4 regions of the Thermanaeromonas toyohensis ToBE genome follow, and region 2 is predicted to be linked to each of the others. Evidence: riboswitches for the same ligand, from Rfam matches in the RefSeq annotation. Region 2 holds a riboswitch; each other region holds the start of a gene.
The links. Region 2 has a riboswitch for cobalamin ahead of cobN (cobaltochelatase subunit CobN). Riboswitches for the same ligand answer to the same signal wherever they lie in the genome.
Positions count from the first base shown of each region.

Region 1: another riboswitch for cobalamin. It lies ahead of cobU (bifunctional adenosylcobinamide kinase/adenosylcobinamide-phosphate guanylyltransferase); the one in region 2 lies ahead of cobN (cobaltochelatase subunit CobN).
Region 3: another riboswitch for cobalamin. It lies ahead of thiC (phosphomethylpyrimidine synthase ThiC); the one in region 2 lies ahead of cobN (cobaltochelatase subunit CobN).
Region 4: another riboswitch for cobalamin. It lies ahead of B9A14_RS04190 (S-layer homology domain-containing protein); the one in region 2 lies ahead of cobN (cobaltochelatase subunit CobN).

Region 1 covers NZ_LT838272.1:1,781,348-1,783,546, forward strand. The annotation lists gene B9A14_RS09175 (Gfo/Idh/MocA family protein) at 1-734, shown strand, start outside; cobalamin riboswitch at 831-1,018, shown strand; gene cobU (bifunctional adenosylcobinamide kinase/adenosylcobinamide-phosphate guanylyltransferase) at 1,119-1,748, shown strand; gene cbiD (cobalt-precorrin-5B (C(1))-methyltransferase CbiD) at 1,745-2,199, shown strand, end outside.
Region 2 covers NZ_LT838272.1:406,639-408,837, reverse strand. The annotation lists gene cobN (cobaltochelatase subunit CobN) at 1-1,342, opposite strand, end outside; cobalamin riboswitch at 1,442-1,637, opposite strand; gene B9A14_RS02010 (DUF134 domain-containing protein) at 1,682-2,134, opposite strand.
Region 3 covers NZ_LT838272.1:1,201,608-1,203,806, reverse strand. The annotation lists gene thiC (phosphomethylpyrimidine synthase ThiC) at 1-1,179, opposite strand, end outside; cobalamin riboswitch at 1,289-1,505, opposite strand; gene B9A14_RS18220 (putative PEP-binding protein) at 1,549-1,641, opposite strand; gene lipB (lipoyl(octanoyl) transferase LipB) at 1,751-2,199, opposite strand, start outside.
Region 4 covers NZ_LT838272.1:856,547-858,745, reverse strand. The annotation lists gene B9A14_RS04190 (S-layer homology domain-containing protein) at 1-1,157, opposite strand, end outside; cobalamin riboswitch at 1,304-1,499, opposite strand; gene B9A14_RS04185 (nucleotidyltransferase family protein) at 1,645-2,199, opposite strand, start outside.

The DNA.
Region 1 (2,199 bases), 1.4 Mb from region 2:
TACCTGCTTTAAGGCTAGCCCGCAAGCTTATAAACGAAGGTAAGTTAGGGAGAATATATCAATTCCGGTCTAATTTTTTATCCGATCGCTTATCTAACCCCCAAGCCCCTTGGGCTTGGCGCCTTTCTAAAGAAAAAGCAGGGAGCGGAGTGCTGGGGGATTTAAACTCCCATGCTATAGATATGGTCCGGTTTCTTTTGCAAACAGAAGTGCAGGCGGTTTTAGCTTGGAACCCCACCCTTATTTCCCACAGGCTTACACCAGAAGGTAAAAGTTGCCCTGTAGAAGTAGATGATGTGTCCCTTATTTGGCTTAAACTAGCCAATGGCGCCGTGGCTTGCCTGGAAGCGAGTAAAGTAGCTACCGGATATAAAACCACCTGGCGTATTGAAATCCATGGGAGCGAAGGGGCTTTAGCTTTCGATTTAATAAGGGGTAATGAACTGCAATTTTTTAGCCGCCGAGATCCGGTAGAAATACAAGGTTTTCGGCTTATTCATGTAACAGAGCCCGAGGTCCATGACTATATAAGCTATTGGTGGCCGCGAGGGCATGGGCTAGGATGGGAGCATTATCATATTAATATGCTCGAGCATTTCCTGCGCTGTATTGCCACTGGAGATAATGTGGCTCCCTGGGGAGCAACCTTTCTTGATGGCTTGCGCTGCCAAGAAGTAATAGAAGCCGCTCTTACATCTAGCAGACAGGGCGGCTGGATCGAACTGGTCTATTAGATAAGGCTAGATTTATTGCAAAAGCTTCATTAAGAGGGACCTGTTTCCCCCTTGCTTCCTACTTTCTTTTCCGATATACTGGAGACAGCTAAAATTTTATATTTTTACCGGATGGGTGCCTTTGCGGGGCGTAAAAGGGAATCAGGTGGGAATCCTGAGCGGTCGCGCCACTGTAACCGGGGAGCTTTCCTTTTTGAGGGAAGCCACTGGGTAGTTTTACCTGGGAAGGCTAAGGAAAGCGGTGAGCCGGAAGCCAGGAAACCTGCCCGTCCGGATGTGCCGCTTACCCTCGCGTCAAGGGGAAGGGCTAAACTGTATGTATAGAAAACCCAGCCTCCAGGCGAGAGGCTGGGTTTTTAGTTAAGGGGGCCAAGGGGTGGGAGCTTGGCGGAAAAGGGCAAGTTGGTATTGGTCACTGGCGGAGCTAGCAGCGGTAAGAGCCGTTTTGCCGAGGAGCTAGCCGCTAGGTTAGCCCAAGAGGTTGTTTATATCGCTACTGCCCGGATCACTGATGAAGAAATGGCTAGGAGGGTGGGCAAGCACAAGGCTAGGAGGCCCGCCTCTTGGCGTACAGTTGAGGAGCCCTGGGATCTCAAGCGGGCCTTACAGGAATGGGGCCAAGCCAGCAGGACAATACTGGTGGATTGCCTGGGGACATATGTAACTAATTTGTTGGTAGACAAGGGTATGGAGGAGGAAGAGGTAAGCCTCACTCTACAGGACTTTGCTCGGCTGGCCTGGGCTTCCCCCGCTGATGTTATTATAGTAAGCAATGAGGTAGGATGGGGTGTGGTACCTTCTTATCCTCTAGGGAGAGTATTTCGGGATCTTTTAGGTGCGGCTAACCAAGAGATAGCTTGTCTGGCCGATGAGGTCTATTTGGTGGTCTCCGGTCTACCTTTGGAGATAAAAAGCCTGGCGCAGGCCGGACTTAAAAACTTTTCTAAAGAAGAAGCGAGCTTAGACGGGCGCTTGCCCTGTGATACACTACTACTTGGAGGAAAGAAGAAATGAGTAAAGGATGGCGGCGGGGATATACTACGGGTACTTGTGCAGCGGCTGCGGCCCGGGCAGCGGTGAGAGCTCTTTTGGAGTCTTGCCCCTCCGAGGATAGGGTTAGGGTAACCCTGCCCCGGGGAGAAGAAGTCGAATTACCGGTTATGGTAAAGCGGGGTGAAGGATGGGCCGAGGCTATAGTAATTAAGGATGCTGGAGATGATCCGGACATTACCCATGGTGCTGCCATCCATGTACGGGCCAGCTTCATAGACAAGGGTATCACCTTACGTGCAGGACCGGGAGTAGGGATAGTCACCAAGCCTGGGCTTCCTGTACCGGTAGGTGAACCGGCCATCAACCCTGTTCCTCGGGCCATGATTAAGAAAGCTGTAAAGGATTTCCTTCCTCCTGACCAGGGAGTGGAGCTTACCATCAGCATTCCTGGAGGAGAGGAGCTGGCCCGACG
Region 2 (2,199 bases):
CTCGCTGGTCCAGTTCTCGCGGGTCCAGCCAGCCCCGCTCATTGGTCAACCCGGACAAAATCCTCTCCATAAGGGCTGCTCCATCCGGCGGTAAGTCCTCCACCCGGTAACCGGCCGCCCGCATGGCTACCAGCAGACGGTGCACGCTGGCTGGAGTATCTAGACCAAAGGCGCAACCTATCCGGTCGTTGCGCGGTGGGTAATTATGGAGGATAATAGCCACCCTTTTATCCCGGTTGGGTTTGCGCCGGAGCCAGGCCCAGCGCAAGGCCAGGGAGGCCACTTTATTTATCCGCTGGGGGATGGGTACATACCTAGTAAGGACAGCCCCAGTTAAAGGATCCTCCCCGCTCTCTTCCCGGGTAGCTATAGGCACGCTGATTAGGTTCCCGTCAAACTCAGGTAAAGCCACGCTAATAACTACGTCTAGGGGACCCAGGCCCTGCTGGCTTTTTTCCCACTCCTCATAAGGTGTTAAGGAAACGATAGCTTTAATCAGGGGCACGCCCAGCCGCTCGTATAACCCTTTTTCTCCTACCCGGCTAAAAGTAGGTGTAGCCATGGTCTGGGAAAACATGAGGGTATTGACCACTACATCTACTACTGGAAGGCCGTCCTGCATGAAATAATTTTCTAGTACCCAGGCCAAGCCGTGGCTACCTAATTCATCATTTCTGGTGGCGTAAAGGAAGACTGGAAGAGCCACTCCATTCCGTTTTTCTATTTGCCGAACGAGTTCATCGATAAAGGCTGTATTACCCGCTACCCAAGAACTCTGGTAGAAAAGAATCCCTATTACTGGCCTATTTTCTTTAAGTTTCTCCTTTAGGTAAGCGGCCGCCCTCTCTGGATCCGGGTAGTCCGGATGGTAAAAACCCTCCCACGGTAGGGGACGGGGTTCGGCTGCCACCACTTCTACGCCACCATAACGGCTAGCCGCCCAAAGAAGAAGGTTTTTAAGGTTTTCTTCCCCACCATAAGCGATATAAAGTCGCACCTGGCGGTAATCCTCAGGTTCCATATTGCTTAAAGAAAGAAGAAGTTGGCTGTCGTCTCCCACGGAAGGTACTACAGCCAAGGGAAGGTTATTCCCCCTGGCTAGTTGTACCAGATCTTGAAGCCCGGGCAGGGAATCTGGCCCCCCCATGAGGTGCACAATAATGAGATCAACACCACAGGCTAATTGACAAATTTGCCTGGTCGACTCTCCACCTTCTCCCCGGTGAGAAAAAGCCCTAACTTCTACTATCTGGCCATAATCCTGCTGTACCTTTAGGACAGCCCGGCTTAAAACACCTAATTCCCCTTCAATGGCTGTATAAAAGCATATTTTAAACCCCATTAAGCCTCCCCCTCTAATTTAAAAGCGCAGAAAAAAATCCTCCACCTACCTTGGTGGAGGATGTCTTTCCCCGCTCCCCTCCCTATCCGCGTAGGTGGGCAAGCTAAAAGTCAACGGGCAGGTTTCCTGGCTCAGGTTCACCGGAACCTTACGTCTTCCCAGGGCTTAAAACCCCAGTGACCTAAATGTAAGGCCCTCCCCTTCACAGTGGCGGGACCGCGCCGGATTCTCACCGGCTTCCCTTTTAACCCTTTACCCTTTAAAGGTTAAGGGCACCCGTACTTCGCTACTTCTTTTCTTGATTCCTACTTTAATTCCTACCTTAGGGCCTGGCAAGGTTTATGAAGTATCCTCCCCTTCCTGCCATCCATGCCGCCTACGGCACCTTCGCGGAGCTCCTGCCCCCCTTATTGAGCCCCTATTTCCACAGTGGGGACAAAACTCTAAGCTATCCTCTTCTGGCTCCCATCTCCTGCCACATTGGGGACAGCATATTCTTCCCACCAGCTGGTAGCAACCCCCCTCTACCTTAATAGCCTTCCCGCTAACTAAAGCTTCCGCAACCTTGGCCCGGGCTGCATTTAAAATCCGGGCAAAGGTGGGGCGGGAAACATGCATCCTAGCAGCGCAGTCTTCTTGTTCTAATCCTTCTAGATCTTTTAAGCGGATAGCTTCCAATTCTTCTAACGCCAGGACAACTTCTTCTACCTGTTCTAGAGGGATACCAGCTGGTTGAAAATAGGTAATACCCGGAATGAAAGCCACACGCCGACATTTAGGTGGTCTCGGCACTTTACTCCCCCATTTTTGCTTTTTATTTAATTGGGGCGTTAACAAAATTGCTCCTCCTTAATTTT
Region 3 (2,199 bases), 790 kb from region 2:
CCGTTCGGGGTCAATGGCTAAGGAAATCTGTTTCTGCCAATCTAACTCTTTTCTGGCTCGGGAAAGGGCTAAATCCCAGTCGTAAGCTTTAGATGCCCCCTTGGCTAGATCAGCGGCGTGGGCAGCGATGCGCGCAGCTATCACACCTTCCCGCACCTGCTCTATATCAGGTAGGCCTAGATGCTCGGCGGAAGTTACATAGCAAATAAACTCCGCGCCCGCCCAAGCGCTGATAGCCCCCCCTATGGCCGCGCTTATGTGGTCATAGCCTGCAGCAATATCTGTAACAACAGGGCCGAAAACGAAGTAGGGTGCTCCTTGGCAAAGGCTTTTCTCAAGCGCTATAGTAGTTTTAAGTTTATTTAAAGGAACATGCCCCGGCCCTTTAACCATTACTTGTACGCCTGCTTTTCTAGCCCTCCTTACCAATTCCCCTAAGACCACCAGTTCCTGTACCTGGGCCCCATCTAAAGAGTCGGCCAAGCACCCCGGTCGCATCCCATCGGCTAAGCTTAAAGTAACATCATATTTATAGGCGATAGCCAGAAGGCGATCGTAGTGCTCATACAAGGGATTTTCCTTGCGGTGATACAACATCCATCCCATAAGATGGGAACCCCCGTAGCTCACTAAGGGATCTACTCTCCCTTCCCTTTGGGCCCGCTCCACTATTTCCATGGTGAGTCCGCAATGTAGCCCGAAAAAATCTACGCCTTCGGCAGCCTGGCGCTCGATAACTTCAAACAGTTCTTCCACTTCCATTTTGAGTGAAGATCCATATTTTCTAGCCGCTTCGGCAAAGGCCTGGTAGATAGGTAAGGTACCAACAGGAGTAGGCGTAGAGGTGAGGGAAGCCTCGCGCATGGCGTTGATATCCCCGCTTACACTAAGGTCCATAATAGCATCCGCGCCCGCTTCTACTGCTGCTTTAATTTTAGCTATTTCTACCCCCATTTCTGCCCTGTCTCCATACAACCCCACACTTGCGCTTACCTTAGTTCTAAGCCCTTTTCCGATACCTATAGGAACTATATTCCGGCGCTTAACATTGCGGGGGATTACTATGGTTCCCTCGGCCACTCCCTGCCTTATAAATTCCGGGGTAACCCCCTCTTTGAGAGCCACCTCCTCCATTTCTGGTGTAATTATTCCTTGCCGGGCGCTGGTCAGTTGAGTCATGGAGCGGCTACCTCCTTTACCTTTAAATAAGTAAAATAAAAAAGTTCCCAGCATCGCTGAGAACTTTACCATCATCCTCAGGGCTTCCCACCTTCTTTCCGCGAGAAGGTGTACTCCTTACGACCAGGCAGGTCTCCTGGCTCCCGGATCCTTGCTCCCCTGCGCCTTCCCATCCCCCTTCCCCGGTAGCTAAACTTCTACCCTCCGGGTTAAGGAACAGTGGCCTTCTTTTAGGTTCGCTCCCCGGTTACAGTGGCGGGACCGCTTGGGATTCACACCCAATTCCCTATTCTCCCTAGACGGGCACCTGGCCGGGTTATCTTTATTAATTTTTTCGTTTATGATTTTAGTATATGATTTCCCCTGGTGTCAATAGAGGTGTGGCTCTAGCGTTATCTCATCTAGGCCTAGTCCCACTAAAAGGGCCGCTGCTGTCACTTCTCCCCCTAGCTCACCGCACAGACCTAACTTATTTTGTTATATCACATTCCCTGTGATATCACAAAGTTATTATTTGAGCGCGGCATTGGCGTTGTACCTAAATCTTCTACCTTAGCGAAGCCCTGGTAACCTAAAAGAAACCAAACACCTCTCTAAAAGCTTTAAGGAGCCGTTCTTTAACTTCTTCCATAGGTACAGGGCGCCCTATTAAATCTTCTAAAGAGGTAACCCCATAATCCTGCAACCCACAAGGCACGATCAGAGAAAAGTTTTCTAAGGTTGCCTGTACATTAAAAGCAAACCCGTGGTAAGTTACCCAACGCTTTACAGCCACTCCTATAGCACCAATCTTTTTATCCCCCACCCAAGCTCCTGTTAGCCCTTGTTTACGGCTACCTATTAACCCATAACTAGCTACTACCTTAAGCATCACTTCCTCATAAAGCCTCAATAACCTGTGTAAATCTTTTCCATAATAGTTTAAGTCTAAGATAGGGTAACCTACTATCTGGCCCGGACCGTGGTAGGTGATATCACCACCCCGGTCCACTTCCACAAGCTCTATCCCCAGCTCCTTTA
Region 4 (2,199 bases), 450 kb from region 2:
GCCGGCACATCACTAAATACCTCTGCTCCAGATTTCTGTTCATCTATGTTCAACGACCTGATAAGGAAGGCAACAAACTGTGCCCTTGTTATGCTAGCATCAGGAGCAAAAAGGTCTCTGCTTATGCCTCGGGCAATAAGCCTTTTAGCCATAAATTCAATATCATTTTTTGCCCAGTGAGAAGAGATATCATTAAAGGTTACGACGGAAGGGTCAATGTAAAACTGAGTGTTTAATAGATTATAGGCACTAAGGGCCCAGGTGGCGTCCATAGCGTTCTGGGACGTCCCAAAGCTCCCGTCTGGATTAAGGGCCTTATTCATCAGGTAGTCGATGGCTGTTTTTCCCGTACTGCTCTTCCATTCAGCAGGATCCAATCCCAACACCTTTAGGGTCACAATTACTTCTGCAGTATCGATCACTGGATCATCCATGCCAGCCACAAAGCTGCCGTCGTCCTTTTGCTGGTTCTTCATCCAGTTAAGCCCGTTATTAATAGCGGTTTGGATCTGGCTATCTTGTCCTGCTGGATCCAGATAATGGAGTGCCCTTACTGCCTGGGCCGTGGTCATGAAATCAGCATAGAAGTTACCCTCCCAAGTGAACCCCCAGGCTCCGTAACCACGATCGCCAACTTTTGTGTTCTGGGTTCCCAAGATATAGTCTTTGGCATACACTTTATTAATCACCGAAATTAATCCTGCTCGGCCTAAAAGGTCGAAGGCTGGCATGTTGCTAAAAATACTGTAATCCCCAGTGTCGAATCCATAACCTGTCTGTCTGGCTTTTAATATCTGGACCAAACTATCTACCAGATCGTTTCGCCCCAACGACTGTGCGGCCACCAAATCCTGGGCCAAAACCTTAGCTCTGATTTGACTACTGTTGGAAATATCACTGTAGACTGCGTTTGTTACAGCGTCTTTAAGGCTTTCCCCATTGTATACCCAGCCGCTGACGTCAACACCAGCTTGAGTTAGAATATAGAAACCATAGGAACCTACCCCAGCATCATGATTCTGGAAGCCATTTTTTGTATACTCATCTCGTAGAAACTTAATAGCATAGTCGGCCGGTGAAGATACTTCACTCGTCCAACCTTTAGCTATAGGCAGAGAAAGAATTAGAGACGTCAAGATAATCCAAATCAAGCTCATCTTTTTCCACTTATTTCTATAAGCAGACAATCTTTATTCCCCCATTCCTTTAAATTTGCCCTCTGCTTTCCCCAGACGAGGCTTTAGTAGTCTATAAAGAAGCGATACGTAAAATAAATAATCACCTCCCTATCCGCGTAGGTCGGTTAAGTTTACGGTAACGGGCAGGTTTCCTGGCTCAGGTTCATCGGTTCCCTACGTCTTCCCAGGGCTTAAAAGCCCCAGTGACCTATATGTAGGGTTCCTCCCCCTCACAGTGGCGGGACCGCGCCGGATTCCCACCGGCTTCCCTTTTAACTTTTACCCCTTCCGGGTAAAAGCACCCGTACCTGGATAAACCTTTAATTTTTGATTTTTACTCGTGATTTTTACTCGACTGTGTTACTTACTATTCGCTGTCACTTCATTTTTTTCCTGCTGGTTAGTGTCAAAATTGACTAACTGTTTGCTTCTTACGAGCGCGATGTCCCAAAAATCAATGTTTAGCCTAAGATAGCCCTTGATCTTTAACAGCGTTAATATAAGCCTCACTCTGTCTCAAGGCCTCAGTTAAAACGTCCTCTACTTGCTGCTCTCGAGCTGCCTCCTTAAGGTATTCTAAATCAATCTCGCCAGCATGAAGTGCAAGAAGCTTGGCTGCCCACTGAGCATCCGCTTGGCTCTTCCAAAACTTCGCTGCAGCCAACCTGTCTACTACCAGATCCTCAATCCCAATTATAAAAGCTTCCATACCGTTTATTTCTACGGTAACCACTTTTTCTAGGGAACCTGCTAAAAACTCATCGGGTATTTCTATAGCCAGGTCAAGCTCTTCATGATACCAGTGCCGTTCACCAGGCCGGCGTAAGAAGCCCATTTCTTCCAAAATAAGTTTAGCCTGCTCTCTTCCGTTAACTACCAGGTCTATATCTTTTGTGGCATATCCACCTAAGGTATAAAACTCTAGAGCCCGGCCTCCTACTAAAATAGGTCTAATCCCCTTAGGTTTAAGGGCCTCGGTTAATACCGCTAGTACCCCCAAAGCCTTTCTAAGCGAGTCCTT